2 regions of the Mycoplana sp. MJR14 genome follow, and region 2 is predicted to be linked to the other one. Evidence: predicted binding sites of a transcription regulator. Region 2 holds the regulator's gene; the other holds the start of a gene.

Region 1 (15,935 bases), on a different contig from region 2:
GCAGGTTCTCGGTGATGCAGTCCAAAATGATCGTACGAAGGACGAAGCCGCTTTGCCGGTCCCGCTTAAAACCGGGCTGATGGCCTATCAAGCAGCAAAGCGCGGTCTATTGAGCGAGGGCCAGATCGCGCGGATGCTGCATATGGATCGTGTCAAAGTGCGCGACATCCTCAGCGATCTCGATACCGAAGAAAGCGGGGCCAATGCGGCAACCTCTATTCTCCGGTGATGTCTCAGCTCATCTCGTGGTCGATACGAGTGTGATCATTAATCTCAATGCGACGGGACGAGCGAGCGATATCGTGCGCGCATTCGGAGTAAAGCTTCGGGCATCCGCCGTCGTCCGCGATGAGCTCGTCGCCGACCGTTTCAGTGCACGAAATGATGCAGAAATGGCCGCAGCGCTCGTAAGCGAAGAATTGCTCGAGTTCGTCGAACTCGATGATGAGGGTGAGCGCATCTTTGCAAGCTTGGTTAGTGGCAGCGCCGCAGAAACTCTGGACGACGGCGAAGCTGCAACACTCGCGGTTGGGGCGGTATTGGGACATACGGTTGTGATAGACGAACGCAAGGCTCAGAGGATTGCGGCCGAACGTTTTGCTGGCATGCAGATCATCGCCACTGCGGATATCCTCTGTTCCGAGCGCATGGTCGCAAACCTGGGTGCGGAACAAGTCGGAGATTTAATCTTCAACAGCTTGGCGGGGGCAAGAATGTTTGTTCCGGAAAGACATCATGGCTGGGTGATCGATTTGCTCGGCGCGCGTGCCGTCGAATGCCACAGCCTCCCGGCGGCACTACGCCAGGTGGCCAGTTCGTTGACGTGACGTTGCCCATTGCGAGCCGGGCGAGAAGGACATGACAGGATGATCATAGATGTGAATGAGCGGCGTGCCGGACCTATCGCGCTTCATGGGCTTTTCAACGCCGATCGCGCCTACACGATCTTTTACGACGAAACCAACAATCATCGCCTCGTCCACATTCGCGAGGACGGGCTGAACATCCCCGAACCAAATTGCTTCGTCGTTGGCGGAGTGGCTTACGATGGGCCGCAGCGCGTCTTTGACCTCGGGCATCTACGCAAAATACTTGGAGTGCAGGACAATGCCCCCGAGATCAAGTTGAAGTATGTCGCGACGGGCGGATTTCTGCAGATGCTCAGCAGCAGGAAACTGGAGACGTTTCTGCGCTGGATCAGCGAGCAGGGCCTCTATGTCCACTATTCGGTCGTTGATCCAATCTATTGGAGCATTGTCGATATTATTGATTCCATTTTGTCGGACGACGTGGCGACGCATCTCATCCCTTTTGAGCGTTCTCTCAAAAACGATCTTTTTTCAATTCTCCGATACGATTTTGAAGGCTTAATTAATCTCTTCCGGCGCTACACATTTCCCAACGTCGGTTCCGAGAGGAGGCGTGACTTCATTGATGAACTGTTGGACCTCGCTGAAGCTCGATCCGATTTGCTTGATCACTTCAATTACATGATGCTGAAGGGCGTGTTGCAGCTGGGGCGAAAGATCAAATCGCTTCCCTTCCTTGAGGCGGAAGCTCCCAATGTTCTGGTCGATAGCTTCGGTCATTTTTTTCTGGAACGTCTTTACATCCTTAAGAACGCGTCGCACATCTTGGACGTCGAGGAGCTCGTGATCGACTACCTCAAAGATGTGACCTTCGTCGATGGCAAATCGAAGATGAACCATTTTCGGTTCGTCGTCTCCCACAGTGAACCAGGAATTCAGATCTCAGATGTCGTGGTCGGCTTGCTGGGCAAATATTTCTCATTTATCTGTGCGACAACGGATGAAGATTTGGTGGAAACTCGCCTAGCGTTGAAGCCCCAACAGCTTGTGAACCTCTCGCTTTTATCCAACATTCTGGAGCGCTCTGTTGAGGAGAACCCTGTTTTTGCGCATGCGGTCATGAGCAATCGCGATAGAGCGATATCAGAAGAATTTCGGGCACCCGTGTGATTACAATTGGTGCGGCGGATTTGGTCGACGCTATTTTTGGTGGGCTTGCTACAAAGCTACAAATTGAAGTGGAGCTGCGGCTTCTCGAAGCCGGCATCTTTCCTTTCCGCTTTCGTCAGTGACGACAACGTAACACCGAGCAACCGAACGGAAAGCTTGAAAGGGTAAACCGTCGTCAGCAACTCGGCTGCGGTGCGGAGAACGTCGTGGCCATCTGCAAAGGGTAAGACGCTTGTCTTGCTTCGTGTTGCTTGCGTGAAATCCGAATATTTGATCTTCACGGTCACGGTTTTGGCCTCGATGCCCGACGACTCGCAATAGCCCCAAACCTTATCTGCAAGCGGCTTCAGCTCGTCCCTGGCAAGCCCGAGGTCATTGATGTCTTGGATGAAGGTATCTTCTGCTCCCACCGATTTTCGCACCCGATCCGATCGCACCTGGCGCTCATCGATACCCCGGGCGATGCCGTAGAAATAACTACCCGACTTCCCAAAGTGCTGTGACAAGAATTGCAGCGATTTCGTTTTCAGATCCGCCCCGGTTTCGATACCAAGCCGATGCATCTTTTCCGCGGTGGCCGGACCGACGCCATGAAACTTCTTGACCGCAAGTCCTTCTACAAAGGCAGGCCCGTTCTGTGGGGTGATGACGGCCTGCCCGTTGGGCTTGTTGAGATCCGAGGCCATCTTTGCGAGAAATTTGTTGTAGGAAATGCCGGCGGACGCATTCAGACCAGTAACCGCTTTGATCTTCGCGCGTATCTCCAAGGCGATTTCCGTCGCGATCGGCATTTCCTTTAGATTTTCGGTCACATCAAGATAGGCCTCATCCAGCGACAAGGGTTCGACCAAAGACGTGTACTCGGCGAAAATTTCGCGAATTTGCCGGGAGACTTCGCGATAGACTTCGAATCGCGGTTTCACGAAAATCAGGTCAGGGCATTTGCGGGCAGCAGTCACTGATGGCATTGCCGAATGAATGCCAAAGACGCGCGCCTCATAGCTCGCTGTGGTCAGCACGCCTCGGGCGCCTGCACCTCCGACCGCTATCGGTTTCCCACGGAGACCCGGATTGTCGCGCTGCTCCACGGATGCGTAGAAGGCGTCCATATCCACGTGGATTATCTTTCTAATTTGGGCAGTGTTATTCATTTCACTATCCGGCCGTCTGTAGAGGTACAGTAGAACAAAACAAGAACATACCATGGTGGACGGAAACTGCAACCCTTGGAGGGGCCCTGCGTCGAGGGAGCGCCACATCGCTTGCAATTCATAAAAGTTTTGTTATCTTTTGCTGACGGAGCCGAGCGCCAGGGCTGCAAGCGACCCAAAAGGCGGCATATCTGAGACTATTTCCTGAACGGCAACCATTCAGCCGGCGCAGGGTGTTCATAAAGCGCTTGCGACCACCCCTCCACGACGCCGGTGTGAAATGGATTTGTCATGTCTATCCAAAAAGATTGCGCAGATCATCTGCGCGTAACCTACCGAAATATGAGCGGCGCGAAACTTCGATCGTCTCATGCCCATGAGCTTGTTGCAGCTTACTTCGGTTACAGCACAGCTGCGGCTCTACAAGCTGATCTCACATTTCCCTTATCCTCCTTGGAAGGGGCTGAAATCCTTATTCCGGACATTGATGGTATCAATCGGCGGCGTGCGGAACTCTCTAAAGTCCCTGCTGAGCTTCCCGACGGCAGGGTAATTGCAGAGATTATTTCGACGTCTCTTGAGGCGGCTGGGCATTTCAGGGGAGAGATATGGGATTCGACCTACCTGAGTGATGACATCAACGATTACATCCAGCGCGACCCCATGGTAATTGAAAACGAACTCTCTGGAGAGATCGCAACGACCAACGCCTATTTCGATGAGCTCTACATCGAGGAGACGAGCGTGGAGTCTCATGACGATAGTTTGATCGCAACACTGTCGGGGTCGCTCAACGGTGAGCAGGATCAGGATCGGGCGTTCCACGGCGATAAGATCAAGTTCACGAGCATCATGACAATGCGTCGTGCTGCCAGTCGTGTCGGGTACTTCGAGCCGGAGTTCGAGACGGGCGGGAGCGTCGACGATTCGATGTATTACGATCCTGAATTAGCTTGAAATGGTAGGGGGCCGCCTCAGGGCGGCCCCCTCTTTCATCCGAATTTAAAGTTCTGTCACTTCAGTTCGACAGCCTGTTTTCCCGAGAAGAGTGCGTAATCTTGCCACCCGGCTTCGGCGCGAGCCGCGAGAGGAGGGGGGCAGGACTGCAGTTTGATTTTATCGCGCGAATATCCTTGATTTTACTCTAAAAGAAACATATTAGCTTCAATATAATAACCTTTGGAGTAATATCATGATTACAGCTGAACAATGCCGGGCGGGGCGGGCCCTTGTGGATTGGTCTCAAATCGAACTGTCCGAACGTTCGCGCATCGCTAAAAAGACAATCGCAGATTTCGAGCGCGGCAATCGCGCCTACCACCCGAAAACGTCTCATGCGGTCAAGGTCGCTCTCGAATCGCATGGCGTGATCTTCATTCCGGAAAACGGGGGCGGGGTAGGGGTTCGTCTTCGTAAGGCGATGCCCCGCCTGTTTCGCCGTGATCCCGTTGACGGCCGTGAGTGGATGGCATTTGCCTTTGACTACAAGGGACAGCGTCATACAGGCTTCGTCACCTACCGCTCGCTGGTCCGGATCGCGTTGGATAGCATTAGCCCGACCGAGATCTTCGATCGGGATAAGGCACGGATCCTGCTGATCGCATCTGACAAGATTGATGCCGGCCACGTCGACGAGCATGGAAGGGTGCTCATTGACTGGGGTGATCTGTCGCCCGTCGAGTTCGATAGCGATGAAGAACGCGCACGAAACAGTGATGGCGACTGAGACGGCGAGATGCGTCAAAATGCTTCGCATATGCCATGAAGAACTGTTTCGCCTGTATCAGGTGACCGAAATTTCAATTACTTAACGATACCGAGGTACTGGCCGATGGTTCGATTCCGCTCAAGAGCCTAAGCCCAGAGCCTTAACGTGAATATTGACCAGAACGATGACGCCGTGTGACCTTGGGGTGGTGATCGAGATGACGCCGAGGCCGGCAAGCGAGGAGTGATCGACGCCTGCATCTCTAGGCGCGGCGCCTCTGGTTCCCACTGAACATGCCACCTCGGTAAACCTCCGCCGCAGGATCCATCGAGAACAGCAAGACGTCTGATTCAGCCCATGCGGTAAGATCGTCATATGCACCGGTCGAAAATACGCTTTGCCCTTCCGATATAACCTCGCCCGCGATGGCGACCTTTCCACTGTAGACGTAGAGCAAGGTGTTTCTTCCAGTTTCCTCGGCTGGCAGCCGCAGATGGACCCCTTCAGCGATACGGGCGTCAAAGACGCGGACGTCAGATCTGACCTTCAACGGTGCAGCGCTCGGTCCGGCGATGAGCCGCCAGCTATCGACGCTGTCTTCCTCCGGGAACTCATGGAACTGTACCATCGGCTCCAGATCGGGAGCGTTCGGTCGCAGAAATATCTGCAGCGCGCGCACCGGACGATCACCGAGCATCAGCTCTTCATGCTGAAAGGTATGCCCGGCGTTCATCATCATGAAGTGGGTCTTGCCGAGCGTCTTTTCGTTTCCCACCGTGTCGCGATGGAGCATCTCGCCGCCGCGAATATAGGTCAGGATTTCGTCGTCCTTGTGCGGGTGCATGCCGATGAGATGACCCGGCTGCACCTCGGCGCGATCGATCCTGCCGATCGGGCCGATACCACTGTCGTCCGAAGTCAGCGCCAGCCCCGGATATAGGATCTCGACGCCGAAGCCTTGACTGAAGTCGCCGCGTACGCGGCCGGCGGCAATCTTGGTAATGGTCATTGTTGTGCTCCTTTCATTCGTGCGCGGGCTCTATTGCCCGCGCCGAACGCGCTTGTCGTGCTCAATGGTAGTTCAGGATGCCGACCAGCTTCTGACCGAGCGGGCTCGTCCAGTCGACGGCAAGCTCGGAAATGATCTGGTCAACGGTTGTAATGATTGCGCCGGCCTTCTCCATGCGGCGCAATGCAATGTCGTCGCCGTATTTGGTGTAGGAAGCCGACGCGTCGGCCGAGACCTGGACCTCGTAGCCTTCGTCGAGCATCTGCAGGACAGGGAAGGTGACACAGATTTCGGTCGTTACGCCGGCAACGAACAGCTTCTTGCGACCAGTCGCCTTGACAGCCTGGTTGAAGCCGTCGTGGTGCATGGCATTGACGATGCCGGGGCGCTTGATCCGAGCTTCGAACGCTTCGGGCAGGATTGCTTCGAGTTCCGGCAGCAGCGGGCCCTGGATCCGGTCTTCCATGCTGGAGGTGAGGATCGTCGGGATGTTGGTAGCCTTGGCGATGCGAGCAAGCTTCAGCGCGTTCTGCTTGACGAGGTTGATGTCGTGCGAGTGCGTCCAGGCCATGGTGCCGATCTGGTGGTCGATCAGCAGCATTGCTGAATTCTCGGGGGTGAATACGTCCTTATGCATTGTCGTGTTCCTTTTTTGTGTCGGCGTCGGTTAGTGAAGTTCGTTTCGATCCGCTCGATGATTGGAATTTAGCGTTGCGATCGGCGGCACGGTAGCTCTATGGTGTGCCACTCTGTGGTACGAAAAATGGAACGCCAAAATGATCAGCTTCGAGGACATGCAGACCTTCGTCGAGGTGGCGGACGGGGGCGGCATCACGGTGGCCGCTCGGCGTCTCGGCCTGCCGAAGTCGATCGTCAGTCGACGGCTTGTCCGGCTTGAAAGCGAGCTTGGCGTCCAGCTTCTGGCGCGCACCACCAGAGGTGCATCCCTCACCGAAGCTGGGGTCTCCTTCCGAGAGCACGCCGCCCGCATGTGTCTGGAAATGGACGTGGCGCGCGAGGAGATGCTTCCAACCGGAGAGCTGCGAGGACGCCTTCGCGTGGCGGTCCCCTCGTCCTTCGGTCCTGGGCACTTCGCCCCGGCACTGGCCGAGCTCGCCCGCCTGCATCCGCTCCTGCAGCTCCACGCGCATTACAGCGACCGCTACGTCGATCTGGTGGCGGAAGGCTTCGACTGCGGCATCCGCGTCGGCTACCTGCAGGATTCGAACCTGACCGCGCGCAAGATTGGCACCTTTGCGGCAGGCCTTTTTGCAAACCCGGAGTATCTGCGTGTCCACGGCGTTCCACAGAAGCCGTCAGATCTTCTCGACCATCAGGCCATCTTGCAGGGGACCGAAAGCTGGAGGGTTTCCGACGGCACCCGGACCGTGGTCGTCAGCGCTCAGGGACGGTTCAAGGCCGACAGCGCTGCGGGCATCGCCGAAGGGACGGCGGCGGGGCTGGGCGTGGCAGCGCTACCCGTGGTGATCGCTCAGAATTACCTGGAAGCCGGAACCCTTGTGCCGATCATGACGGACTACAGCCTGCCAGAAATTGGGGTCTACATCGTGCGCCCGCCTGGGTCACACGTGTCGCGGAAGGTCCGGGTTCTGATCGACTTCTTCGTCGAGAGGTTCTCCGCAAACGCGGTGGCTGGCTAGAGCAACGAAGGCTAGTATTACGTGGCCGAGCGCCGCTCCTGGAACGCGACGCCCCAGTCGCGCATGGCTATCAGCACGGGTGCCAGAGTCTGCCCGAAGGGCGTCAGAGAGTATTCAACGCGCGGCGGAACCTCTGCGAAGACTTCGCGGGCGACGATCCCGTCGGCTTCGAGTTCGCGGAGCTGCATCGTCAGCGAACGCTGGCTCGGGTCACCGACAAGCCGGCGCAACTCGCCGAACCGTCGCGGCCCGTCCAGCAGCCGGTAAATGATCATTGGCTTCCATTTTCCCCCCGTAACGTCGACGGTGGTTTCGACAGGGCACTTCTGGCCAGAAGTCATTACATGCTCCAATAGTGTATTTTCTATATCTATAGGCAAAATTGTTGCCTACTTGCAAGTTCGCCTGTGTCGCGTCAGTTGGAAGCAGTATATTCAGAGGTGCGTCATGCGAGCTGCTTTCTACGACCGACAAGGCCCTGCAAAGGAGGTGCTCGCCGTCGGCGAGCTCCCCGATCCGCAGCCGGGAGCGGGAGAGGTCCGGGTGAGGGTGGTCGCGTCAGGCATCAATCCCTCCGACATCAAGACGAGAACCGGATTTGGCGGCAAGGCCATGCCGTTTCCACGGATCGTGCCGCATCAGGACGGCGCGGGCGTCATCGACGCCGTCGGTCCCGGCGTGCATCTGTCGCGCGTCGGCGAGCGCGTCTGGATCTACATGGGCCAATGGGGTCGTGCGTTCGGTACTGCGGCGGAATTTGTCGTCGTGCCCTCCGTGCAGGCCGTCAGGCTGGCCGACAACGCATCCTTCGAGATCGCAGCGGCGCTCGGCGTTCCAGCGATGACAGCGCATCGCTGCCTCTTCGCCGACGGAGACCTGCGCGGCAAGCGAGTCCTCGTCCAAGGAGGAGCAGGCGCCGTCGGCAATGCAGCGATCCTTCTTGCGAAGTGGGCGGGGGCATGGGTGGCGGCGACGGTGAGCCGTGAGCAGCAAGCGGAGGTCGCGCGTGCGGCGGGCGCCGATCTTGTCGTCAACAGGCGCGAGGAAAATGTCGCTGCGGCCGTCCGATCAGCCACCGGCGGCAATGGCGTCGATCGCATCGTAGACGTCGATATCTCCGCCAACATCGACGTAGCAATCGCCTCTCTCGCCCGCGACGGTGTCGTGTCGGCCTATTCGACGGAATCGCCAGATGCGAAGCTGACGATTCCGTTCTTCCCGGCGCTGCTGGGCGGCTTCTCGTTCCGTTTCGTCTATGTCTACACCATGCCGGAATCCGCGATGAGGCAGGCAGCCGATGAGGTTTCGGCCTGTGCCGCATCGGGGGTATATGCTCCGCTGATCGCGAAGACATATGCGCTTGACGAAGTGGCCGAGGCACACGAGTTGCAGGAGAGCGGGAAAGCTGTCGGTAAGATTCTCCTCCGAATCCAGAACGCGTGATGCGATCCCATCAAGCTAGCTTATGAGGCGATGACGGCTTTCGGCTCCAGGAACGCCTCGAGGCCGAACACGCCATACTCGCGACCGATACCCGACTGCTTGAACCCACCAAAAGGAGCGAGAGGTTCATGGGGGGCGCCGTTGACGACGACGCGGCCGGACTCCAGGCGATCCGCAAGCGCCTGCATGCGCGCGACATCGGTGCCATGCAGGTAGGCCTGAAGTCCATACGGCGTGTCGTTGGCGATGGACACGGCTTCGTCCTCGTCTCGATAACTGATTACCGACAGGACCGGCCCGAATATCTCCTCGCGCGCGATACGCATCTGGTTGTTGACGTGAGTGAATATGGTTAGCTTCGTGAACCAGCCTCGCTCCAATCCGGCAGGCCGTCCGAGACCACCCGTCAGGAGGCAGGCGCCCTGTCGTGTCCCCAGCTCGATATAGGACTGGACCCGGTCGTACTGCTTTTGACTAACCATCGGTCCGATCATTGCGTCCGGATCGTCGGGGGCGCCGATCTTGAATGTCTCGATCTCCTGTTTCAACCTGGCCAGAACCTCGTCGAGCCGATGGCTCGGTACCAGAATACGAGTGCCGGCAATGCAGGCCTGGCCGCTGTTGATAAAGCCCATCCGCAGGACGGCGGGTATTGTAACGTCCAGATCGGCGTCGTCGAGAATGATGTTCGGACCCTTGCCGCCGAGTTCCAGCGTGACGCGCTTGAAGGTATCGGCCGCGCTGCGCAGGATCTCCCTGCCGACCGCGGTGGAACCCGTGAAGGTCACCTTGGCGATATCCGGATGCCGGCTGAGCTCTGCGCCGACAATGCTGCCAAACCCGTTGACGATGTTGAACACGCCCTTCGGTAAACCCGCTTCATGAAGGCACTCGGTAAGGATCTGTGTCTGCGTTGCGCTCATTTCGCTGGGCTTGATGACGATGGTCGTGCCGGCGGCGATGGCGGTTGCGAGCTTCGAGGTGATGAAGCCGATATTGCTGTTCCACGGCGTGATAGCGGCGGCAACGCCGGAGGGCTGCATGACGACGCGGGCCCGGCCCATCTGTCTCTCGAAGTCATAGTCCTCCAGAACCTTCGCCATGGTCAGAAAGCTTGAAGCAGCGTGGGGAATAGCGAACCGGGTAAAGGTCTGAGGAGCGCCATATTCGAGCGCCATCGCTTGCGTCAGGTCGGAGACGCGCGCGGCGACGGCTGCGTTCAAACGCTTAAGCATCTCGACACGCTCGGCCTTCGTCGTCCGTGAGAACGCCGGGAAGGCGCGTTTCGCGGCGGCGATAGCCTCATGGGCATCTTCGATGCCGCCAAGCCTGACTGTGCCGATCTTCTCCTCTGTCGACGGATTGTAGAGATCGGCGGTCTCCGATCCCTTCGGTGTGACGAAGCTTCCATCGATATAAACCTTGTCGATGATGCGCATCTCAAACTCCTTTTGGCTGTTCCGTCATATCTGGCGCTTCGACACTGTCCTGATAAGCTGGTTAAAGATGCTCAGCCTGATAGGAGATTACGGACAATGATGCGCGGCTCACTTGCTGAACTTGAGGCTGTCCTCGCCGTCGCCTCACAAGGCGGGTTTCGCGCGGCGGCTCGCGAGCTCGGCATCTCGTCGTCATCGCTCAGCCAGCAGATCGCTACGCTGGAGTCCCGCATGGGCGTCAGGCTGTTCAACCGCTCGACCCGTAGCGTGGTGCTGTCAGCCGCGGGAGAGCAGTTCGTCGCAACTGTGGGCCCGGCGCTGGAGGCGATCCGCAACGCCGTCGAGCATCTCGATGAACATCGGGCTGAAGCTACAGGCACTTTACGGATCAATACATCCATCGGCGCCACTCGTATGATCCTGACGCCGCTGATCCTGGAGTACATGCGCCGGAACCCGCAGATGGGGGTGGAGATCGTCACGGAGGGTGCGCTGGTCGATGTCAACGCAAAGGGTTTTGACGCCGGGATCAGGATCCGAGAAGCCGTTCCTCCCGACATGGTGGTCGTCCCGATCGGCGACAGCATCCGACCGGCCATTGTCGGGTCGACCGATTACTTCCGCCGCTATGGAAAGCCGGAGGTCCCGGCAGAGCTCCAAAACCACTTGTGCATTCGTGCACGAATGGCGAGCGGAACCATCTATCGCTGGGAGTTCGAGCGGCGAGGCGAGACCTTCGCGCTCGACGTTCCCGGCAGGCTCGTGCTCGACGATAGCGATCTGATGCTCCGGGCCGCGCGTGAGGGGGCGGGGCTAGCCTACCTGAGTGAGTGGCAGGTCGAAGATGATCTTGCTGCCGGTAAGCTGGAGCAGGTTCTTGCTGACTGGACCCCGCCTTATCCCGGCTTATGTCTCTACTACCCCGGAAGGCGCAATCTGCCGGCGAAGCTTCGCCAGCTCGTCGACTTGATAAAGGAACTGCGGACAACCGGAACGATGTGAGCCGCTGTTCAGCTTGGGAGATCGCCCGACGGGATGGATGCGAAGTTCACCTTTCATCCTGGCGCTACCGAACTATTCCGCTCAGCGTAACAGTCCAGTGCCGAACATGAGTATTCAGCCGCGCGGTTGCGCATTGCATCCTGTGTTCACGGATCGGGAACGAGCCCGGCCTTCAATCAGGAGCGATCACATGAAACTTTATCACCACCCGCTGTCAGGTCACGCGCACCGCGCCCGGCTCTTCCTTTCTCTGGTCGGGCTCCCCCACGAGCTGGTCGAAGTCGATCTGAAATCTGGCGCCCACAAGCAGCCCGACTTCCTTAAGATGAACCCCTTCGGGCAGGTCCCGGTGCTGGCGGATGGCGATGTCTTCATTTCCGATTCCAACGCGATCCTGGTCTACCTCGCCAAGAAGTCGGGCAAGACGGAATGGCTCCCGGAAGATGCAAAAGGGGCCGCCGACGTTCAGCGCTGGCTCTCGGTTGCAGCCGGTGAAATTGCTTACGGTCCGGCAGCTGCGCGTCTGGTGACGGTCTTCGGCGCCAAGTTCAACCCAGAAGAAGTTATCGGCCGGGCACATACCATCCTTGGCCGGATCGAGAGCCATCTGCAAGGGCGCGAATGGCTGGTGGGCAACCGTCCGACCATCGCCGACGTCGCGGTCTACAGCTATGTCGCACGGGCCCCAGAGGGCAACGTCGACCTCAGCGCCTATCCGTCCGTGAATGCCCTGCTGCGCCGGGTCGAGCAACTTCCGGGCTTCGTCGATTTCGTCAAAACGCCGGCCGGTCTTGCCGCCTGAGCCTGGACAGGGCGTGCGGCACCTCGCACGCTCTTCGCCTCTTTTTCTGGAGAACAGAGATGTCCGTGAAGCTTACAAGATTGCCGACGTGGCATGAAGGCGAGACCTTTATTCAGGAAAAGCTCGGCGTAAAGGAACGCATGGCCTCCGTCGGCCAGCGTGTCGTTCGCGATTTCATGCCGGACCAGCACCGTGACTTCTACGCCCAACTCCCCTTCATCGTTCTCGGGAGCGTCGATCAAGCAGGTGACGCCTGGGCGACCGTTATCGAAGGCCAGCCGGGGTTCATGTCGTCGCCTTCGCCTGCCATCCTAGACATCCTCGCAAGCCGAGATCCCAGCGACCCGGCAAGCGAAGGACTGGCGGACGGCTTGCCGATCGGTCTTCTCGGGATCGAGATGCACACACGCCGCCGCAACCGTATGAACGGCTTTGTCTCGACGATCGATGGCGGTTTCCGCGTCGATGTCGACCAGAGCTTTGGAAATTGTCCGCGTTACATTCAGCTGCGCGACTTTACATTCGAACGCCAGCCCGAGACTTCGTTTCCAGGTGAGGTTGAGGAACTGCCCGCCCTCGATGACGAGGCGCGCGCGATCATTCGGGAAGCCGACGCCTTCTTTGTCGCGTCCTACGTTGATCGCGAGGACCGGCGCCAGGTGGATGTGTCCCACCGGGGCGGCAATGCGGGGTTTGTCCGCGTAGGTGACGATGGCGTCATGACGATCCCGGATTTCGATGGCAATCTCTTCTTTGCAACGTTGGGCAACATCCTGATGAACGGAAAGGCAGGACTTCTGTTCGTGGATTTCAACACCGGCGATATGCTGCAGATGACGGGCAAAGCCGAAGTCATATTCGACTGCCCCGAGATCGCCGCTTTCCAGGGGGCAGAGCGGTTCTGGACATTCAAGTCGACACGGATCGTACGTCGCCGCAATGCACTGGCGTTGAGATGGGCTTTTCAGAAGGACGGCTGGTCGCCGAGTTCCCTGATGACAGGCAGCTGGAGCCAAGCGGCCGACCGTCTCCGCGCCGCAGAGTTTGCCAAGAGCTGGCGGCCAATGACCGTCACCGCGATCGTTGATGAAAGCGCGACGATCAAGTCTTTCCACCTCCAGCCAGGCGATGGCGCAGGGCTACTCCCGCACGCGGCCGGTCAGCATCTGCCCATCCGCATAAAGCTGCCCGGCGAAAATAAGGCGGTCATTCGCACCTACACGCTCTCGGTCGCGCCGTCCGACGGGATCTACCGCATCAGCGTCAAGCGCGATGGTCAGGTATCTCAGTTCCTCCATGATCGCATCGCCGTTGGCGATGTCATCGAGGCGCGCGCGCCGGCCGGCCACTTCAGCATAGACGCGCGTTCAACCCTTCCGGCGGTGCTTCTTGCAGGCGGCGTCGGCATTACGCCGATGCTCGCGATGCTCCGTCATATCGTTTACGAGGGGCTCCGCAAGCAGCGCGTCCGCCCGGTGACGTTATTCCATGCGTCCCGTTCCAAGGCCGATAGGCCGTTCGATCAGGAGATCGGGGAACTGGTCGGTGCGGCCAAGGGCGCCGTGCGGCTGGTCAGGATCCTCAGTGACACCACGGATGCCGAAGAGGGCAGGGATTTCGATGCCGCAGGGCGGATCGATATGGCGATGCTGACGCGGTTCCTTCCCTTCAACGACTACGATTTCTATCTCTGCGGGCCTCCCCAGTTCACACAAGGCCTCTATGACGGACTGAGGGCTCTCAACATTGCTGACGATCGCATTCAGGCTGAAGCCTTCGGTCCGTCGTCGCTGGTCCGCACAGGGCAACCCACACCAGCCCTGATGTCTCCTGTCGCGCAGCCGTCCGAAAAACCTGTGCCCGTCGTGTTCACGAATTCCCTGAAAGAGGCACGGTGGACACCTGGTTCCGGCACTCTCCTGGAACTTGCCGAAGCGCGTGGCGTCGAGCCTGAGTTCAGTTGTCGGGAAGGAAACTGCGGGACGTGCCGGACGAAGCTCGTCAAGGGTGCTGTCGCTTACGTCAAGCAGCCCACCGCGAAGGTCGACGCCGACGAAGTGCTCCTCTGCTGCGCCGTCCCTGCTGAGCAGGAAGGCGGCCTGCAGCTCGCTGTCTAAGGGCCGATTGCTGCGTCCGACGTAATGGACCCTTGTTCCCTTTCGATGTTCAGCAAGCCGCCCCACCAGGTCATATTCAATCCCAAGGGAGCGACGTCTCCCTCAACCAAAAAAGGAGAATACAATGTCACGCATTCCTACCCCGGCAACGATCGACGACGCTCCGGAAGCCTCTCGTCCGATCCTCGAGACCATCCAGAAGCAGATCGGCTCCGTCCCCAACATCTTTCGTCTGGTTTCCAACAGCCCCGCAGCGCTGTCGGGCTTGACGTCGCTCCAGGGCGCACTTGGCAAGGGAAAGTTGCCGCCGGCCACCCGCGAACGCATCGCCCTCGCCATGGCTGAAGCAAACGGCTGTGACTATTGCTTGTCCGCCCACACCTTCACCGGCAGGAAGTTCGCCAAGCTCGACGAAAGTGAAATCGTTGCCAACCGAAACGGCACATCCAACGATCCTAAGGCAGCGGCCGCTGTCGAGTTCGCCCGGGCTCTGACGGTCGCTCGCGGGTCCGTCGCGCCAGCCGAAATCGCCAAGGTTCGCGATGCCGGCTACAGCGATGCCGAGATCGTCGAGATCATCGCCCATGTGGCCCTCAACACCTTTACGAACTACGTGAACGAGGCCCTCGACACCGAGATCGACTTCCCCCGCATTGACACTGCTGCCTAAGGCCAAGCCTGGAGGCGGCGCAAGACTTACCGCCTCCCGCCCCGCGGTCAGAAATCATCCCGAGAGGAATTTTACCATGTCCCGTCCACCGCTTCCCCCATTCACCAGAGAGAGCGCGATTGAAAAGGTCCGTCTTGCAGAGGATGGCTGGAACAGCCGCGATCCCGCCAAAGTGGCGCTTGCCTATACGCTCGATACCCGTTGGCGCAATCGCGCCGAGTTCGCGAAGAACCGGGCCGAGGCCGAGGCTTTCCTGACCCGCAAGTGGAATAAGGAGCTCGACTACCGCCTGATCAAGGAACTCTGGGCCTTCACCGGCAATCGTATTGCCGTCCGATACGCCTACGAATATCGCGATGACAGCGGCCAGTGGTTCCGTGCCTATGGCAACGAGAACTGGGAGTTTGCCGAGGATGGCCTTATGCGGGAACGTCATGCAAGCATCAACGAACACCCGATCGCTGAAGTCGATCGCAAGTTTCGTTGGCCGCTGGGCCGCCGCCCGGACGACCATCCTGGCCTGAGTGATTTCGGCTTTTAGACGGCTGAGCCAGGAGATGGAAAAATGGCCGGCTCGTCAATCGGTGCTCGCATAAGGCTTTCAATAGAGCTTGCTCTCACGGGAGCCAACGCGAGCAAATCGCTGCTGGCGAAACAAGAAGAAGCCGGTCGTGCCCTTGGCATGACAGGCGCAGAGATGGATGTTGCCAGGCAAGGTTCCAGCTTCGATTTCGAGACTTCGGTCGCGGTCTCGCTTGCTTTGAATGCCTGTCGGGAGACGCACCAGCGCGCCCTGCGCGCCGGTCTTTCCGAGGAAGCCTGCGCGGAGATAGAATTCATCTCGCAGGCTTGCCGTTCTCAATCGGATGATCCCGTGCCTCTTGAGGCTTCGTTTTTAAGCCCCTAAGGTCTTGGAATTTCGACCGGTTCGGGGGAATGGATGGATCGCTGGCA
Region 2 (15,935 bases):
GCGAAGACACCACGCTGACGGTGGGCGAACGCAATACGATCCGCGAAGGCGTGACGATGAACACCGGCACCGCCGGCGGCGGCGGCAAGACCGTCGTCGGCGACGGCAACCTGTTCCTCGCCTATTCGCACATCGCCCACGACTGCATCCTCGGCAACAACATCATCCTGTCCAACAACGTCATGCTGGCCGGTCACGTGACGGTCGAGGACCGCGCCATCCTGGGCGGCGGCTCTGCGGTGCACCAGTTTGCGCGCGTCGGGCGACATGCCTTCGTCGGCGGCCTCTCGGCCGTGGCCTACGACGTCATCCCCTACGGCATGCTCAACGGCAATCCCGGCATCCTCGGCGGCATCAATGTCGTCGGCATGTCGCGGTCGGGGATGGACAAGGCGACGATCCATCGCGTCCGCCGCGCCTTCAAGGCGATCTTCGAGGGCGAGGGATCGATCCGCAACAACGCTGCGGCCATCCGCGAGGAGTATGCGGACTGCGTTCCGGTCATGCACATCCTCGACTTCATCGGCGCGGACAGCGATCGCGCGCTTTCCTCGCCGAACCGCGGCAAGGCCTGAACGGCATGGCGGAGCGCCGCCCCGAAGGCGCAGGGCGGCTGGCCATCATCGCCGGCGGCGGACTGCTGCCGGTGCATGTCGCCCGCGCCGCCAGGGTGCATGGCGAAGATCCCTTCATTCTCGCGCTTTCCAACGAGGCCGAGCAGGACTGGTCGGAGTTCGACCATGCCGGCGTCGGCGTCGGCGATTATGCCGGCATCAGCCGCATCTTTGCCAGCGAAGGCATCGATCGGGCCGTGCTGTCCGGTTCGGTCCGGCGACGGCCGGAGTGGCGTGACATCCGCCCCACCGTCAGGACCTTGATGCAGGTGCCGGGCATCGTGCGGACGCTGTTGACCGGCGGCGATGATACCGTGCTTAAGATGGTGATCCGGCTGATCGAGGCGAACGGCGTGCGCGTTGTCGGCGCCGACGAGATCGCACCCGAGCTTCTGGCTGCGGAAGGCCCGGTCGGCGCGGTCAGGCCGGACGAGGAGGCACAGCGCGACATCGCAGCGGCTTCTGCCGCAGCGCTGGCCCTCGGCTCGCTCGACGTCGGACAGGGTGCGGTTGCTGTGGGGGGCAGGGTGGTCGCGCTCGAGGGCGCGGAGGGCACCGATCTGATGCTGGAGCGGGTAGCAAGCCTCCGGCGCGACGGCCGCATCTCGCGCCGCCGCAAGGGCGTGCTGGTCAAGCTGTGCAAGCCCGACCAGGACCGCCGGGCCGATCTGCCGTCGATCGGACTCGGCACCGTGCGGCGGGCGGCCGAGGCCGGGCTTGCGGGCATCGCCTGCGAGGCGGGTCGCTCGCTGGTGCTCGACCGGGCGGCGCTCGTCGAAGAGGCCGACCGTGCCGGCCTCTTCGTGACAGGCATCCTGCCGCGCGCCGCAGGAGGGCACCGATGAGCCGACCGCTGAAACTGGCCGTCATCGCCGGCGAGGTTTCCGGCGATCTTCTGGGCGGCGATCTGGTCGCAGCGCTCCGCCGGCAATGGCCGGGCGAAATCGCGCTCTGCGGCGTCGGCGGCGAGGCGCTGCAGGCAGAGGGCCTGAAGTCCCTGTTCGACTATTCCGAACTCTCGATCATGGGGTTCTCGCAGGTCCTGGCGAAACTGCCGAAGCTGATCCGGCGGATCCGGGAGACCGCGTCTGCGATCGTTGCCGAAAGGCCGGATATGCTGGTCATCATCGACAGCCCGGATTTCACCCACCGCGTTGCCCGCAAGGTCCGCAGGCAGCTGCCGGATCTTCCGGTGGTCAACTATGTCTGCCCCAGCGTCTGGGCGTGGAAGGAGGAGCGCGCGCCGCGCATGCGAGCCTATGTCGACCACGTGCTCGCGGTGCTGCCGTTCGAGCCGGCGGTGATGGCGCGTCTGGGCGGGCCGCCGACCACCTATGTCGGGCACAGGCTGGCCGGTGATCCGGACGTGCAGGCGGTGCGGGCGAAGCAGTTGCAAAAGACCGCGCCGGCGCTCGACAGCGGCGAACAGCGCACCTGCCTGCTTCTGCCGGGCTCGCGTTCCGGCGAGATAACCCGGCTGTTGCCGGTCTTCAAGGACATGGTGGCCGAGCTTTCCGCCGGACCTGTGCCGTTCGCGTTCCGCCTGCCGACCGTTCCCCGACAGGCGGACCTGGTTCGCAGCCTGGTGGCCGATTGGCAGGTGAAGCCGGCCGTGACGGTCTCCAGTGCCGAGAAATGGCAGGCCTTTGGCGATGCCGACGTGGCGATCGCCGCCTCCGGTACGGTCCTGCTCGAACTGGCGCTGGCTCGGGTGCCGGTCGTGTCCTGCTACAAGGTCGACTGGATCGCCAAGCTGATGGCGAGCAAGATCAAGACCTGGACGGGGGCACTGCCCAATCTGATCGCCGACTATGCCGTGATCCCGGAATACCTGAACGAGATGGCCCGCCCCGGCAGCCTTGCCCGCTGGGCGGTCCGGCTCTCGCATGCGACGCTGCAGCGCCAGTCGATGCTGGAGGGGTTCGATCTCGTCCATGACCGCATGCAGGACGCGCGCGCGCCTGGCGACAAGGCGGCAGACGTGATCGTCACCCTGCTGAAAGAAAAAAAGCCCGGTCTGTTCTGACCGGGCTTTTTCTGATTTGTCGACCTCGTCTCAGCGCTTGGAGACCGGCACGTAGTCCCGCTTCGGTTCGCCGACATAGAGCTGGCGCGGGCGGCCGATGCGCTGTTCCGGATCCTCGATCATTTCGTTCCACTGCGCGATCCAGCCGACGGTACGCGCCAGCGCGAACAGCACGGTGAACATGGTGGTGGGGAAGCCGAGCGCCTTCAGCGTAATGCCCGAGTAGAAGTCGATGTTCGGATAGAGCTTCTTCTCGATGAAGTATTCATCGGTGAGCGCGATGCGCTCCAGCTCGATGGCGACCTCGAGCATCGGATCGTCCTTGATGCCGAGTTCGCCCAGGACCTCGTGCGTGGTCTTCTGCATGATGCGCGCACGCGGGTCGTAGTTCTTGTAGACGCGGTGACCGAAGCCCATGAGGCGGAACGGATCGTTCTTGTCCTTGGCGCGGGCGACGTATTCCGGGATCCGGTCGACGGTGCCGATCTCGGCCAGCATGTTGAGCGCAGCCTCGTTGGCGCCGCCGTGGGCCGGGCCCCAGAGGCAGGCGATGCCGGCGGCGATGCAGGCGAACGGATTGGCGCCGGAGGAGCCGGCCAGGCGCACCGTCGAGGTCGAGGCGTTCTGCTCGTGATCGGCGTGCAGGATGAAGATGCGGTCCATGGCGCGCGCCAGCACCGGATTGACCACATATTCCTCGCAAGGCACCGCGAAGCACATGCGCAGGAAGTTCGAGGCGTAGTCGAGATCGTTCTTCGGATAAACGAACGGCTGGCCGATGTGGTACTTGTAGGCCATCGCGGCGATCGTCGGCATCTTGGCGATCATCCGCAGCGAGGCGACCATGCGCTGGTGCGGATCGGTGATGTCGGTGGAGTCGTGGTAGAACGCCGACAGCGCGCCGACGCAGCCGCACATCACGGCCATGGGATGCGCGTCGCGGCGGAAGCCGGTGAAGAACCGCGACATCTGCTCGTGCACCATCGTGTGATGAGTGACGCGATAGTCGAAGTCGTCCTTCTGCGCCTTCGTCGGCAGTTCGCCGTACAGAAGCAGATAGCAGACTTCCAGGAAATCGCCGTGCTCGGCCAGTTGTTCGATCGGGTAGCCGCGGTGCAGCAGCACGCCTTCGTCACCGTCGATGTAGGTGATCTTGGATTCGCAGGAGGCCGTGGACGTGAAGCCGGGATCGTAGGTGAACGCGCCGGTCTGCTTGTAGAGCGTGCCGATATCCATGACCGAGGGCCCGATACTCCCGGTTCGCAGTGGCAACTCCACCGTCTTGTCACCGATTGTGACGTCCGCGCTCTTTCCCGTCATGAGGACCTCCATTGAATTAAGAGGGCACGGAGCGTGCCCGAACTTGGCGGTGCCGCTTTGCTAACCCATTTGCGACGCCCTGCCAAGCAGGACGAAAGGCATAGTTGTGCGATGCAAAATCGGACATTCCGGATGGCAATATCTACTCTTCCGCGCCAGTTGCAAGCAACTTGTGGGCGAGGCCGTGAAATTAGGGAGGGGGCATTCTTTCGCGGAATGCCGGCCAATCGGCCGCAAAATCGGGATTGCCTGACAAAATCTGAAGTTGCATTATCCGATGGTCTGACGCCGGGATCTTCGGGATGGGGGAGCGGACTGCCAGCGAGGTCGCACAACGGGCCGCAGCGCCGGAGGCTGCTTCGGCGACGACGCCGGCCGGGACCCTCGTCGCCCGGCCGTTTCCGGGCCTTTCCCGGCCGGCTTCCGGGCGGGCGATGGTGCTCCGGCTGGCCCCGGTGGCCGCCCGCGCACGATCGTCCTTCGCCGCGGCCTGGCAGCGGGAATGCGACTACGGCACGCCTTTCCTGTTCGTGCCCGTCGCGCTCGGGGCAGGGGGCTGGACATGGTACGCACTTCCCCGTGACCTCCCGCCGCTGCTGCTCGCAGCCATGCTGGTGGGAACCGTCATCCTGGCTGCCCGCTGGTGGCATCGTGGCGGCGTCCATTCCGTTGCGGCGCGCACCGGCTTTCTGTTCGTTGCCGGGCTGACGCTCGCGGCCATCGAGACGGCGCGGCTTTCGACCGTGCTGCTCGATCAGCCGGTGACGACCACACTTGCCGGACGCGTGCTGGCCGGCGAGGCGGACGACCGCGGGCGGATGCGCTATCGCATTTCTGTGCTCTCCACCGAGAAGCCGACGTTGCGCCGGCCGCCGGCCATCGTCAATCTCGTGGCGCGCAGCCGGCACGCGCCGATCTCGGTCGGGGAGGGCATCTCGGGGCGCGCGCGCCTCGGCCCGCCGTCGGGCGCAGCCTTGCCGGGATTGAACGACTTCGCCTTCGATGCATACTTCGCCGGTACCGGCGCGATCGGCTACTTCTATGGGAAGCCTGCAGCGACATCCTTGGCCGATGAGGACCGGGGGCGTTCCTGGCTTGCCGGCGCGCAGGAGACGATGGCAAGCTGGCGCGGGGCGCTGACGACGCGGATCCGCGACCGGATCGGCGGCGACGCAGGCGCCATCGCCGCCGCTCTCGTCACCGCCGAGCAGCGGGGGATCAGCCCGGCGACGGTCGAGGCGCTGCGCCAGGCGGGCCTTGCACATGTGCTGGCGATCTCCGGGTTGAACATGGTGCTGGCGGCCGGCACGTTCCTGGTCGGGGCGCGCCTGGCGCTGGTTCTTCTGCCCGGCGCGGCCGAGCGGTACCCGATCAAGAAGGTCGCCGCGGCAGGCGGTCTCGTCACCGTCACCCTCTACATCCTGATCTCCGGGGGCGCCGTCTCGGCCGTCCGTTCCTGGCTGATGATCGTCATCATGCTGCTCGCCGTCCTCGTCGATCGCTCCGCCATCAGCCTGAGAAACATCGCCCTGTCGGCGATCGTCATCCTGTCGGTCACGCCCTCGGCCGTCACCGGTCCCGGCTTCCAGATGTCCTATGCCGCGACCCTCGGGCTCGTGGCCGGCTATGCCGCCTGGCGGGACCGGGGTGCCACCGGCGACCGACCGGCCGCACGCGGTCGGCGGCTGACGCGGCACGCGAGCGGATTCGTCGCCGGCCTGCTGCTCACTTCCGTGATCGGCGGCCTTGCCACGCTCGCCTATTCCGTCGGTCACTTCCATCGGATTCCCGCCTACGGGCTTGCCGGCAATCTGCTCGCCATGCCGATCATCTCCCTCGTGGTGATGCCGATGGGGGTCGTCGCCATGCTGCTGATGCCGTTCGGCCTCGAAGGCATTCCCCTCGAGGTGATGGGAATGGGCATCGAAGCCATCATCGCCCTGGCGCATCTCGTGTCCGGTTGGGGCGGCGAGATCGTCACCGGACGCCTGCCGCCGCTTTCCTTCGCCCTCCTGGCCGCGGGTGGGGCGATCGCCTGCCTGTTCCGGACACAGATCGCAGCACTCGCCCTCCTGCCGCTCGTCGCAGGCGCCGGTCTGGCTTTCTTCCCGCCCGCACAGCCGGCGCCGCAAGTGCTGGTGTCCGAGGACGGAACGCTGGTGGCGCTCGTCCACGACCGTGAGGCTGCGACCAATCGCCGGCAGCCCCCGGGCTTCATCTACGATCAATGGCGGTATGCGCTTCGGCTTAAGGAACACCGGGCGCCTGCGACACTCGAAAGCGGGGAACGCGAGCGTGGGGGTATTGCAAGCTCAACAGCGGGCGGCCGAGCCACGGGGCCAACCGGTCGACAGGGCGACGGGCGATCGGTCGGTGGGCAATCGCCTGACAGGCAATCGGGTAACGGTAGATTGCGTGACGGGCAACTAGGCGAGGACAACTCCATATCGCCGCCCGAGGCTGCGGCATCCGGCCCCGGGGTCTCCGGGCGGTCTCCGGCCGGGGCCGGCACGATGGGCGGGGCGTTCGACGCGGCCTTCTCCCTGGCGGCCGCGCAGAAGCGCTTCGTCTGCCGCCGGCAGGCGTGGTGTGCCGGCGTCGCTGCCGCCGGCTGGCGGGTGATCTGGCTGGAGGATCCGATCCACCTGGCCGCGGCATGCGACAGCGCCGATATCGTGATTGCCCCGCGCCATCGCGGCGGACGCGCCTGCAGCAACGGAACCCCGTTGATCGGCCGGCAAAACCTGCGCCTGACCGGCGCCCTGGAGATCGCATCGACGGGCCCTGGTGGCGGGGCAGGGCGCGACATGTCCATCACGCCGGCCGTCGTCCAGATCCACCGCCCCTGGAACCGCCATCGCCTCTACGACTGGCGCTCCGACAGCTTCTGGGATCCGGACCGAACCCGCGGCGTCAATGATAGCGACGAATGAGACCGACCAGCTTGCCCTGGATCTTGACGCGATCGGGGCCGAAAATCCGCGTCTCGTAGGCCGGGTTGGCAGCCTCCAGCGCGATCGAGGCGCCCTTGCGGCGAAAGCGCTTGAGGGTCGCCTCCTCGTCGTCGACGAGCGCCACCACGATATCGCCGGGGTTGGCCGTTCCGGCATTGCGGATGATCACCGTATCGCCGTCGAGGATGCCCGCCTCGATCATCGAGTCACCCCGAACCTCCAGCGCGTAGTGCTCGCCGCCGCCCAGCATTTCCGCCGGCACGGAGATATCGTGGGTGTTGTTCTGGATGGCGGAGATCGGCACGCCGGCGGCGATCCGGCCCATCACCGGCACGGCAACGGAGCTCTCCGATGCCGGAGCCTGCGGCCGTTCCGGCGCCGGCTTTTCCTTGCCGAGGCTGCCTTCGATGACGGAGGGCGAGAAGCCGCGCCGCGCCTTCAGGCTAGGCGAATAGGCCTCCGGCAGCTTGATGACCTCCAGCGCGCGGGCGCGATTGGGCAACCTGCGGATGAAGCCGCGCTCCTCGAGTGCGGTGATGAGCCGATGGATGCCGGACTTCGACGCCAGGTCGAGCGCATCCTTCATCTCGTCGAACGACGGCGGAATTCCCGTCTCCTTCATCCGCTCGTGGATGAAGAGAAGCAGTTCCTGTTGCTTGCGGGTCAGCATGGCTCGTCACCCAGAATCGTGAAACAAATACGGAACAAACACTATCTGTTCCATTTGTGTTCCGCAAGTGGCTAAAATTCAGTGAATTCGACGCTCCGGACAGGCCATGTGGTGGGACGTTGACGGCCGCTGGCGAACGGCTATAAAGTCGCTGTGCGCCGCTCTGGGGTGTACAAGGCACCCGATGCCGACACAACTTGTCGCGCCGGGCCAATGGAAGAGTGTCCGAGTGGTTTAGGGAACCGGTCTTGAAATTCTATTTCGCCGGTCACTACTCATCCCAATTGATCCCAAAAACTCCCGTTTTTTCAGTGCATTGACGCCTATCTCGTATCGGCCCATACGGAATGATACGTGAACGTGCTACGGAGTTGAGTTGCAAAGATCGTAGCGGTGTGTTCTCTTTTCGTTCTTCAGCTGGCTACCAAGGTAACTCGACCGGAAGGAGACCGTTATAGGTGCGGCCAACTATGTCAGAGAAATGGAAATGGAGCAGTCCGCCGGCTCCGGCGGATCGCGCACCTCGAATCCGCCGGCCGGCGTGGACTGGTTAGTTCCACCACGCATAAACGGCACCGCGATGAATTCGTCGCTACTGAATGGCGAGCTGCCTGCGAAGTGTTGCGACAGGTATGCAGAGAAGCGGTGCTGGCAACCTTCCAAAGGATCCCCGATTAATAGATGTGACGCGCTCTTTCAAATTATCATGCTTGCCACAGAATACATCCAATGCTTGAAGAGCAAGTTGTTAAAGAATTGATTTTGTGCCATGATATAAAGTTGAAAGAAAATGGAGGGGGCAATGTGGAGAACTCGCATAGGTCCAATCAGTGGCGTTATTGCCTTGCTCCTGGTATTTTGGTTGGTTCCTGAAGTCGAATCGTATTTTGACGAACCTGCCGATGCGTCGCAGAACGATTGTGGCAAGAGGGGGCAGGCCGAAGACCCAATTTATAAGCCGCGGCCCTACTACGAGGGCAAGGTTCTCAATATTCGACTCACGGACGAGGGTAGCTTTGTCGACCGGTGTGAACTCACCAATGTTCTATTTGAGTTAAACTGGGATAGACCGAGACGGGCAGATAACGAGCCTCGTCCTATTGAGAGTTCCCACGCCACATCGTTGCCAAAGCTCGTCATTCTATACATTCATGGTTGGAAGCACGATGTCTCTGCGAGCGACTCCGACTATATTAATTTCCAAAATCTGATCACAAAACTCTCAGCCTCCAATCTCGGCGGAAAGCAGGTCCTTGGCATTTACGTTGGATGGAACGCTAAATCGAAGATTCCTCCTTTTGATCGTTTCCCGCTAGACAACATTACATTCTGGTCAAAGCAAACCATTGCTGACAGAATCGCTCAATCCGGGTCCGTATCCAAAATTGTCGGAGCAATTAGTTCGGTGCTGTCCGACAAATATTCCTCTGAAAATCAATTCATCGCGATCGGTCACAGTTTTGGATCAAGAATACTATTCTCCGCCACCAGTCAATCTTTTATATATAACGTCGCCAAGGCCCATCCTGGCTATCAGGGTGGTAGGTATGAATTGATCTCTGGCATCGCAAACGCCGTTATACTCCTAAATCCGGCCTTTGAGGCTTCTCGCTACGTTGCATTGGATGCAACTACTCGGTCCAAAGAGCGATTTTCGGATGCTCAGCAGCCTCTATTACTATCCGTTTCATCCGATGGAGATTGGGCGACGAGGTTTGCATTTCCAGCGGGACAGTGGCTCGCCCTTTACCGGGCAGAGACCCAGCGGACCACAATAGGTAATTTTCCAGATTTTAAAACACACACACTGGAACTGGCCGGCACTGGTATTTGTGAGCGCGCGGAAACTGATGGACTGTCTGAGCATTTCATCGCCGGGGGGCTATGCCTTTCTCGCGATAGTGTACCAAACAATCAGGACCAAGTAATTCAGGAGAGAAATCCTTTCCTAATTGCTCGCACTACGTCGGAGATCATCCAAAATCATAATGACGTCTGGAATGAGAGATTCTCCATGTGGCTCTTTGCATACATAAAAGAACTTGGGGATCAACAACGCCCGCGCCGGATGTGAACCGGAGCTTGCCATGAGGGGCGGCGCCTAGCTCTTGAATTTTCGGTCCCATTTTTCCGCAAGCTGCTCGGTCAGGGTCCAGATGTGATCCATACCCCAGCTCTGCTCATTGCCGGCATTCTGCTGGCGATGATGAGCGCGGTCGGGTGAACCGCACAGGGTTTGCCGGAGGCTCCAACTTCTGAGACAGTGGAGCCGATATGAGAAAGACAACGAACAAATTCTCACTGGAAGTCCGCGCCCGAGCAGTGCGGATGGTTTTGGATCACCAAGGCGAAAATTCCTCGCGATGGGCAGCGGAGTTGACGCAGCGTTGCAAGCGGCTATAAGCGCAACTCGGAAAACGAAATAGTTGCAAAGTGCGTAGCAACTGGCTTTTTCCGCACTGGATATCATGGGTGAAGCCGCTTTGATATAAATTAGATGGAAGAGTGTCCGAGTGGTTTAAGGAACCGGTCTTGAAAACCGGCGTGCGGGAAACCGTACCGTGGGTTCGAATCCCACCTCTTCCGCCAATGCCTTTGATTTTATTTGATATTTCCTGACAGTCATCGACCTGCGCCCTGAACCGCGCGCGGATGGAGGGGTGGACCTCGCCATCTGCCTTGGCTTGGCATCCTCCCGGCGATCGTCTTGCCATTTGCCGTTAGTGGCACTCGTCCCGATAGAATGCGATGCTGCTGATCTTTCCGATCGGAGGGATGGCGGTCATGGAACAGACGCATGCGGCCGAACTGGCGAAAGAGTATCTCCGCCTCGGTGGACGACGGCTCTCGAAGGTGGATGACAATCATGTCACCACCCGCATCTGGGAGCGCGAGACGCCCGAAGCAGAGGCCTTCTGGGCGAAGAACATCGAACCACTGGACGAACGTCATCAGCGGGAAGTGATCACGCTGTTGCCTTCCATCAGCGAAGTCTAGGGCAGGGGTGTTGTCTCACCCATTTGGGTTAGAGCTTTCGCTGCAGTTTCAGAGTGGTTCCTCAAACGGTCGCAGATGTTCGCGAGCCGTTCGAAATGCTTTAGCTGTTTATAAGGAACAAAAATGTTCCCGTCGCCTCGCAGGTTCGCCGGCGAGGGCGCGGCGAATGCCGGGCGCCGCCGGGTGCAGCGTCGCCAAATTCGTCCGGGATGACGAAGGGGTCGGAGCACGCGCGATAAAGAGAACCGGCTCTGCGATGCAGTGTTCGTCCTGACCGCCCGACAGCATGGCTGCCGTGACTTTCACGGAAGAGCGAGGAAGGCTGTCTGGCTCGGCCAGCGGTTGCCGGAAGGGGGAACCAGGTGAGCGCGGCGTTCTGCCGACCCGGCGGGATGTCGGACAGTTCGGGGAAACCCCTGCCTGGAGGGCAGGGGTCTTGCGATGTTCTCGTCAGTTGACCGAGGTCAGCGTCATCGAGGTGCCGGTGGCGGCGATGTTGAGGCCGATCTGACCGGTCAGGCTGACGGTCTGCAGGTGGATGGAGCCGGACGTGCCGCCGACGAGAATGTTGGCGCCGACGCCGGCGCCCACCGTCGCCTCGGCCGTGGCGCCCTGGTAGATGCCGCCGAGCGAGCCTTCGTGATAGCCCGCGGTGGGGGCCAGCACCGCCCAGACGAGGCGGCCCTGCGTGGTGAAGCCCAGGTCGACGCCGAGTTTGCGGATCTCGCCCTGGTAGTGGTCGACCGGCTCGATCCCCATCGTCGTGACGAAGGCGCAGTCGACTTCCTTGGCCGAGCCCAGCACGTAGCCGGCGCCGCCGCCGATCCTGCAATCCAGGTAGCCGATGCGCACGCCGTCGCGCGCGTCCGATCGGGGGGCGACCGGCGCCGCCGGTACGACCACCGTGTCGGCGGCGCGGACGGCCGTCAGGCCGGATGCGGCAAGCGAAGCGGTCATCACTGCGATGGCAAAAGCCTTTTTCATAAATTTTCTCCTGTTTCGGCCGCGCCCTGCGGCGCGCCTTGCTTATCGAGGTCACTCAATCGGCGATCAGGAACGCCTGGCCGCGATCGAGGTTCCACAACGGCGAATCCGTCGTCCGCTGGCGTCGGCCTTCATTGAGGCAATTCAACGGCATAGGCAGCCAGCGCGGCCGCGATCAACAATCCTTGATCCGCCCCGAGCGGACAGACAACGGCATGTAGCGGATCGCCGGTCAGACCGTTTCGCAAGTGCATCGGGTGGTCATGGACGGCTCAGGCAATTGTGCGGGAAGTAGAGGCAGTCCACCGCGCGCAATGCGTGCAGAATTATACATTCATTAACCATGCGGAAATTTAGTTCTTCTGTGGCGCCGTTTCAGCGCCGGCGGAAACGTAATTTCGCCATTTTGACGTCATGATTAATATATTGTTTTGAGCAGGGCGCTATCGAGGGGGCGATCGCAGGACAGGCGATCGCAAGCGGATAGCCTCCGAAACAGATGCGGCGTGGGACACATGAATTTCGGTAACTTCTCGGCGGGAGCGCGCACCTATTTCCGTCTCGTCGCCATTCCGGTGGTGTGCGCCGGCCTGGCGGCCTGCAACACCACGGGCGAGACGGCGAGAAAGGCGGGACGGAGCAAGGAGTATTTTGCCGAGTCCGAATACGGCGTGAAGGCGAGCCCGCGGGTCGTCCGCGAAGGGCAGGCGGTGCCCAAGGGTGGCGGACGCTACCAGGTCGGCCAGCCCTACCAGGTCCGCGGCAAGTGGTACAAGCCGAAGGAAGACCCCGGCTACGACAAGGTCGGTCTCGCCTCATGGTACGGCTCCGCCTTCCATGGCCGCTATACGGCCAATGGCGAGGTCTACGACAAGTACCATCTCTCCGCCGCCCATCCGACCTTCCCGCTGCCGAGCTATGCCCGCGTCACCAACCTGGAGAACGGCACCTCGGTCATCGTGCGGGTGAACGATCGCGGCCCCTATTCGGAGGGCCGGATCATCGACCTGTCCTCCAAGACCGCCGAAATGCTCGACGTGAAGGGCAAGGGAACGGCCAAGGTCCGCGTCCAGTATGTCGGCAAGGCGCCGCTCGACGGCCACGACATGCCCTACCTGATGGCGTCCTACGTGCCGAAGGGCTCGCGCGTGCCCGCCGCCGATCCGGGCGGCCAGATCGCAACCGGCGTGATGGTCGCCTCGGCCGCGCCGATGGCCGAGAGCCTGCCGGCGGCGATCCCGACCTTCGCCGAACGGGAGAGCGACGTCGGCTCCGGGGCCGGCTCGGCGATGACGGCGCTCGCGGCGCCGGCGCCGGAAAGCCCTGCGCTGACGGCCATCGGCGCGTTCGCACTGTTGCCCGAAATCGGGCCGATCCCGCGCGAACGGCCGGATTTCGTACCGGTGCCGGGTGACGGTGCCAGCTACGCCGCGGCCTACGCGGAGCCTGGGGCGGACATCGGTTCGATCGAAGCGTTCGATGCGGTGCTGCGGCAGGACGGCTCGCTGCTGGTGCTCTCCGGCGCGACCGACACCCCGGAAGACAACGGGTAAAACGCTTCGCGAGCGCCTTGCCGAACGCATGGATGTGTAGGACTTTAGGACAATTGCCGGAGTCCCCATGTCCTTCCGATCGCTCGCCATTCTCCTCCTCTCGCTGGTCCTGGGTTCGCCCGCCGGCGCCCAGACGCCCGATGCCTTCGACAGCAAGGCCAAGCAGGTCTACCTGGTCGATTCCGGCACGGGGACGGTGCTGTTTGCCCGCAAGGAAACCGAGCCGGTCACCGCGGCGTCGCTCGCCAAGGCGATGACCCTTGCCGTGGCGTTCAAGGCGCTGAAGGCGGGGGAGGTGAGCCTGCAGACGAGCTATCCCGTTTCGGAACATGCCTGGCGGACCGGCGGGGCGCCGTCGCGCACGGCGACGATGTTTGCCGCGCTGAAGTCTGAGGTTCCGGTCGAGAGCCTGATCCGGGGTGTCGCGGTCCAGGCCGCCAACGATGCCTGCATCATTCTCGCCGAAGGCATGGCCGGATCGGAGGCCGCCTTCGCCGCACGGATGAACGCGGAGGCCCAGGCGCTCGGACTTTCACAGTCGCGTTTCGCCAATGCCACCGGCCTGCCGGACCCCGGCAACAAGACCAGCATGCGCGATCTCGTCGGGCTGGCGCGCCACCTGCGGGAGACGTACCCGGAGTATTACCGGTACTATGCCGAGCCGGAATTCGAGTGGAACAGGATCAAGCAGCGAAACCGCAACCCGCTGGTCGGAATGAACATCGGCGTCGACGGGCTGATGTTCGGCTTTGCGGAGGACAGCGGCTACGGCCTGCTCGCGTCCGTCGAGCGCGAGGGGCGGCGGCTCTATCTCGCGATGAGCGGGCTTGCGAACGAGAAGGAACGGATCGACGAAGCACGGCGGATGATCGACTGGGGCATGACCGCCTTCGGCTCGAAGAGGCTCTTCAAGGCCGGCGACACGATCGCGGAAGCGAGCGTCTACGGCGGCAGCGTCCACAAGGTCGCGCTGGTGACGCCCGCCGATGTCGAGGTGCTGCTGCCGGTCGACAACAAGGAGCGGCTGTCGGCGCGCGTCGTCTATGGCTGGCCGCTGCAGGCGCCGATCGTGCCGGGCCAGCAGGTCGGCGTGTTGCGGATCTGGAACGGCGATCAGTTCCTCCGCGAAGTGCCGCTCCAGACGGCCGGAGCGGTCGAGGTCGGCACGCTTTCCAGCCGCGCGCTCGACGCGCTCCAGGAACTGCTGTTCTTCTGGCTCTGATGCCGCCGGCCGCCGCCTTTCAGAGGATCGCGCGACGACGGGGTGCGAAGTCGGCCCAGGCCCCGTATTGGTGCGCAAATGAATTTTCGGTTTTCACCGATATGCGCTAGTACTGAGCCGAATCGGCCCGAAAGGGCAGGGCAAACGCCGGTACGCCGGATTGGAAAAGGTCGGGTTGGTCGGGTTGGCCGGATTGTTCATCACGTTCGAGGGCGGCGAAGGGGCCGGGAAGTCGACCCAGATCCGGCTGCTGGCGCAGGCGCTGCAGGAACGCGGGCAGGACGTGCTGATGACGCGCGAGCCGGGCGGTTCGGCCGGCGCGGAGGCCGTGCGCCACGTCATCCTGTCCGGGGCGGCGGAGCATTTCGGCACGCGGATGGAGGCGCTTCTCTTCGCCGCCGCCCGCAGTGATCACGTCGAGGAACTGATCCGCCCGGCGCTCGCCGCGGGCAGGGTCGTGCTGTGCGACCGATTCGTCGATTCGTCCCGCGTCTACCAGGGGATCACCGGCAATCTCGAGCCGGATTTCATCGAGCGACTGCAGCAGGTTGCCGTCAACGGCGTCATGCCGGATTGCACGCTGATCCTCGATCTGCCGGCCTCAGTCGGCCTCGAGCGGGCGCGCCAGCGACAGGGCAGCACCTCGGAGGGCGAGCCGGACCGGTTCGAGAAGGAGGAACTGCAGACGCACGAGAAGCGGCGCGAGGCCTTTCTGGACCTCGCCGAGCGCGAGCCGCTGCGCTGCCGCGTCATCGATGCCACGCAGCCCAGGGACGCGATCGCCCGCCAGATCCTCTCCATCGTCGAACCGCTGCTGCCGATCGCGCGGCGCAGCCGCCTGGCCCATCCGGAGGATGCGACGTGAGCACCGAGCAGCCCGGCCTGCTCGACGGCGCGGTCGCCCCGTCGGAGCAGACGCGCCTCTTCGGCCATGCGGCGGCGGAGGCTTTCCTTGCGCAGTCCTACCGGTCGGGCAAGGGCCACCATGCCATCCTGATCGAGGGACCCGAAGGCATCGGCAAGGCGACGCTCGCCTTCCGCTTCGCCCATCACATCCTGTCGCATCCCGATCCGCAGACCGCACCGGAGACGATGGCCGATCCCGACCCGGCCTCGCCGCTCGGGCGCCAGATCGCGTCCGGCGCCTCCCACAATCTCCTGCATCTCAGCCGGCCCGTCGACGAGAAGACGGGCAAGATGCGCCAGGCGATCACGATCGACGAGGTACGCCGCGCCGGCAAGTTCTTCGCCCAGACCTCGGGCACGGGCAACTGGCGCATCGTCATCGTCGACCCGGCGGACGACCTGAACCGGAATGCGGCCAATGCGATCCTCAAGATCCTCGAGGAGCCGCCCAGGAACGCGATGTTCCTGGTGCTGACCCACGCGCCGGGCAAGCTCCTGCCGACGATCCGCTCGCGATGCCTGCCGCTGAGCCTCGCCCCGCTTTCCGAGCCGGATCTTTCGAAGGCGCTCGGCAGCCTCGGCGTTTCCCTGCCGGCGGCGCAGGCGGAGCGGCTGCTGCAGGCGGCGGGCGGGAGCGTGGCCACGGCGCTGAAGCTGATCAACTACGGCGGCTTCGACATCCTGGAGGC

Evidence for each region. Region 2 encodes LexA, which represses DNA repair genes until DNA is damaged. Its sites were predicted from a motif close to TGTTCNNNNTGTGTTCNG; they were not measured.
Region 1: the regulator LexA is predicted to act here: its motif matches at 3,161-3,178, upstream of dinB (DNA polymerase IV).

The regions. Positions count from the first base shown of each region.
Region 1 covers NZ_JARGEO010000001.1:544,957-560,891, forward strand. The annotation lists gene P0086_RS02665 (XRE family transcriptional regulator) at 1-229, shown strand, start outside; gene P0086_RS02670 (hypothetical protein) at 204-827, shown strand; gene P0086_RS02675 (DUF3800 domain-containing protein) at 867-1,979, shown strand; gene dinB (DNA polymerase IV) at 2,036-3,130, opposite strand; gene P0086_RS02685 (hypothetical protein) at 3,422-4,087, shown strand; gene P0086_RS02690 (helix-turn-helix transcriptional regulator) at 4,323-4,856, shown strand; gene P0086_RS02695 (pirin family protein) at 5,101-5,847, opposite strand; gene P0086_RS02700 (isochorismatase family protein) at 5,909-6,484, opposite strand; gene P0086_RS02705 (LysR family transcriptional regulator) at 6,624-7,508, shown strand; gene P0086_RS02710 (helix-turn-helix domain-containing protein) at 7,526-7,849, opposite strand; gene P0086_RS02715 (NADPH:quinone reductase) at 7,956-8,951, shown strand; gene P0086_RS02720 (aldehyde dehydrogenase family protein) at 8,972-10,390, opposite strand; gene P0086_RS02725 (LysR family transcriptional regulator) at 10,490-11,392, shown strand; gene P0086_RS02730 (glutathione S-transferase) at 11,583-12,194, shown strand; gene P0086_RS02735 (pyridoxamine 5'-phosphate oxidase family protein) at 12,254-14,311, shown strand; gene P0086_RS02740 (peroxidase-related enzyme) at 14,436-14,981, shown strand; gene P0086_RS02745 (DUF1348 family protein) at 15,058-15,522, shown strand; gene P0086_RS02750 (hypothetical protein) at 15,547-15,888, shown strand; gene P0086_RS02755 (LysR family transcriptional regulator) at 15,922-15,935, shown strand, end outside.
Region 2 covers NZ_JARGEO010000006.1:154,854-170,788, reverse strand. The annotation lists gene lpxA (acyl-ACP--UDP-N-acetylglucosamine O-acyltransferase) at 1-575, shown strand, start outside; gene lpxI (UDP-2,3-diacylglucosamine diphosphatase LpxI) at 581-1,459, shown strand; gene lpxB (lipid-A-disaccharide synthase) at 1,456-2,640, shown strand; gene gltA (citrate synthase) at 2,671-3,960, opposite strand; gene P0086_RS16015 (ComEC/Rec2 family competence protein) at 4,263-6,893, shown strand; gene lexA (transcriptional repressor LexA) at 6,874-7,584, opposite strand; gene P0086_RS16005 (hypothetical protein) at 8,387-9,658, shown strand; tRNA gene P0086_RS16000 (tRNA-Ser) at 10,084-10,173, shown strand; gene P0086_RS15995 (hypothetical protein) at 10,369-10,581, shown strand; gene P0086_RS15990 (DUF992 domain-containing protein) at 11,032-11,565, opposite strand; gene P0086_RS15985 (septal ring lytic transglycosylase RlpA family protein) at 12,081-13,118, shown strand; gene P0086_RS15980 (D-alanyl-D-alanine carboxypeptidase family protein) at 13,186-14,340, shown strand; gene tmk (dTMP kinase) at 14,516-15,205, shown strand; gene P0086_RS15970 (DNA polymerase III subunit delta') at 15,202-15,935, shown strand, end outside.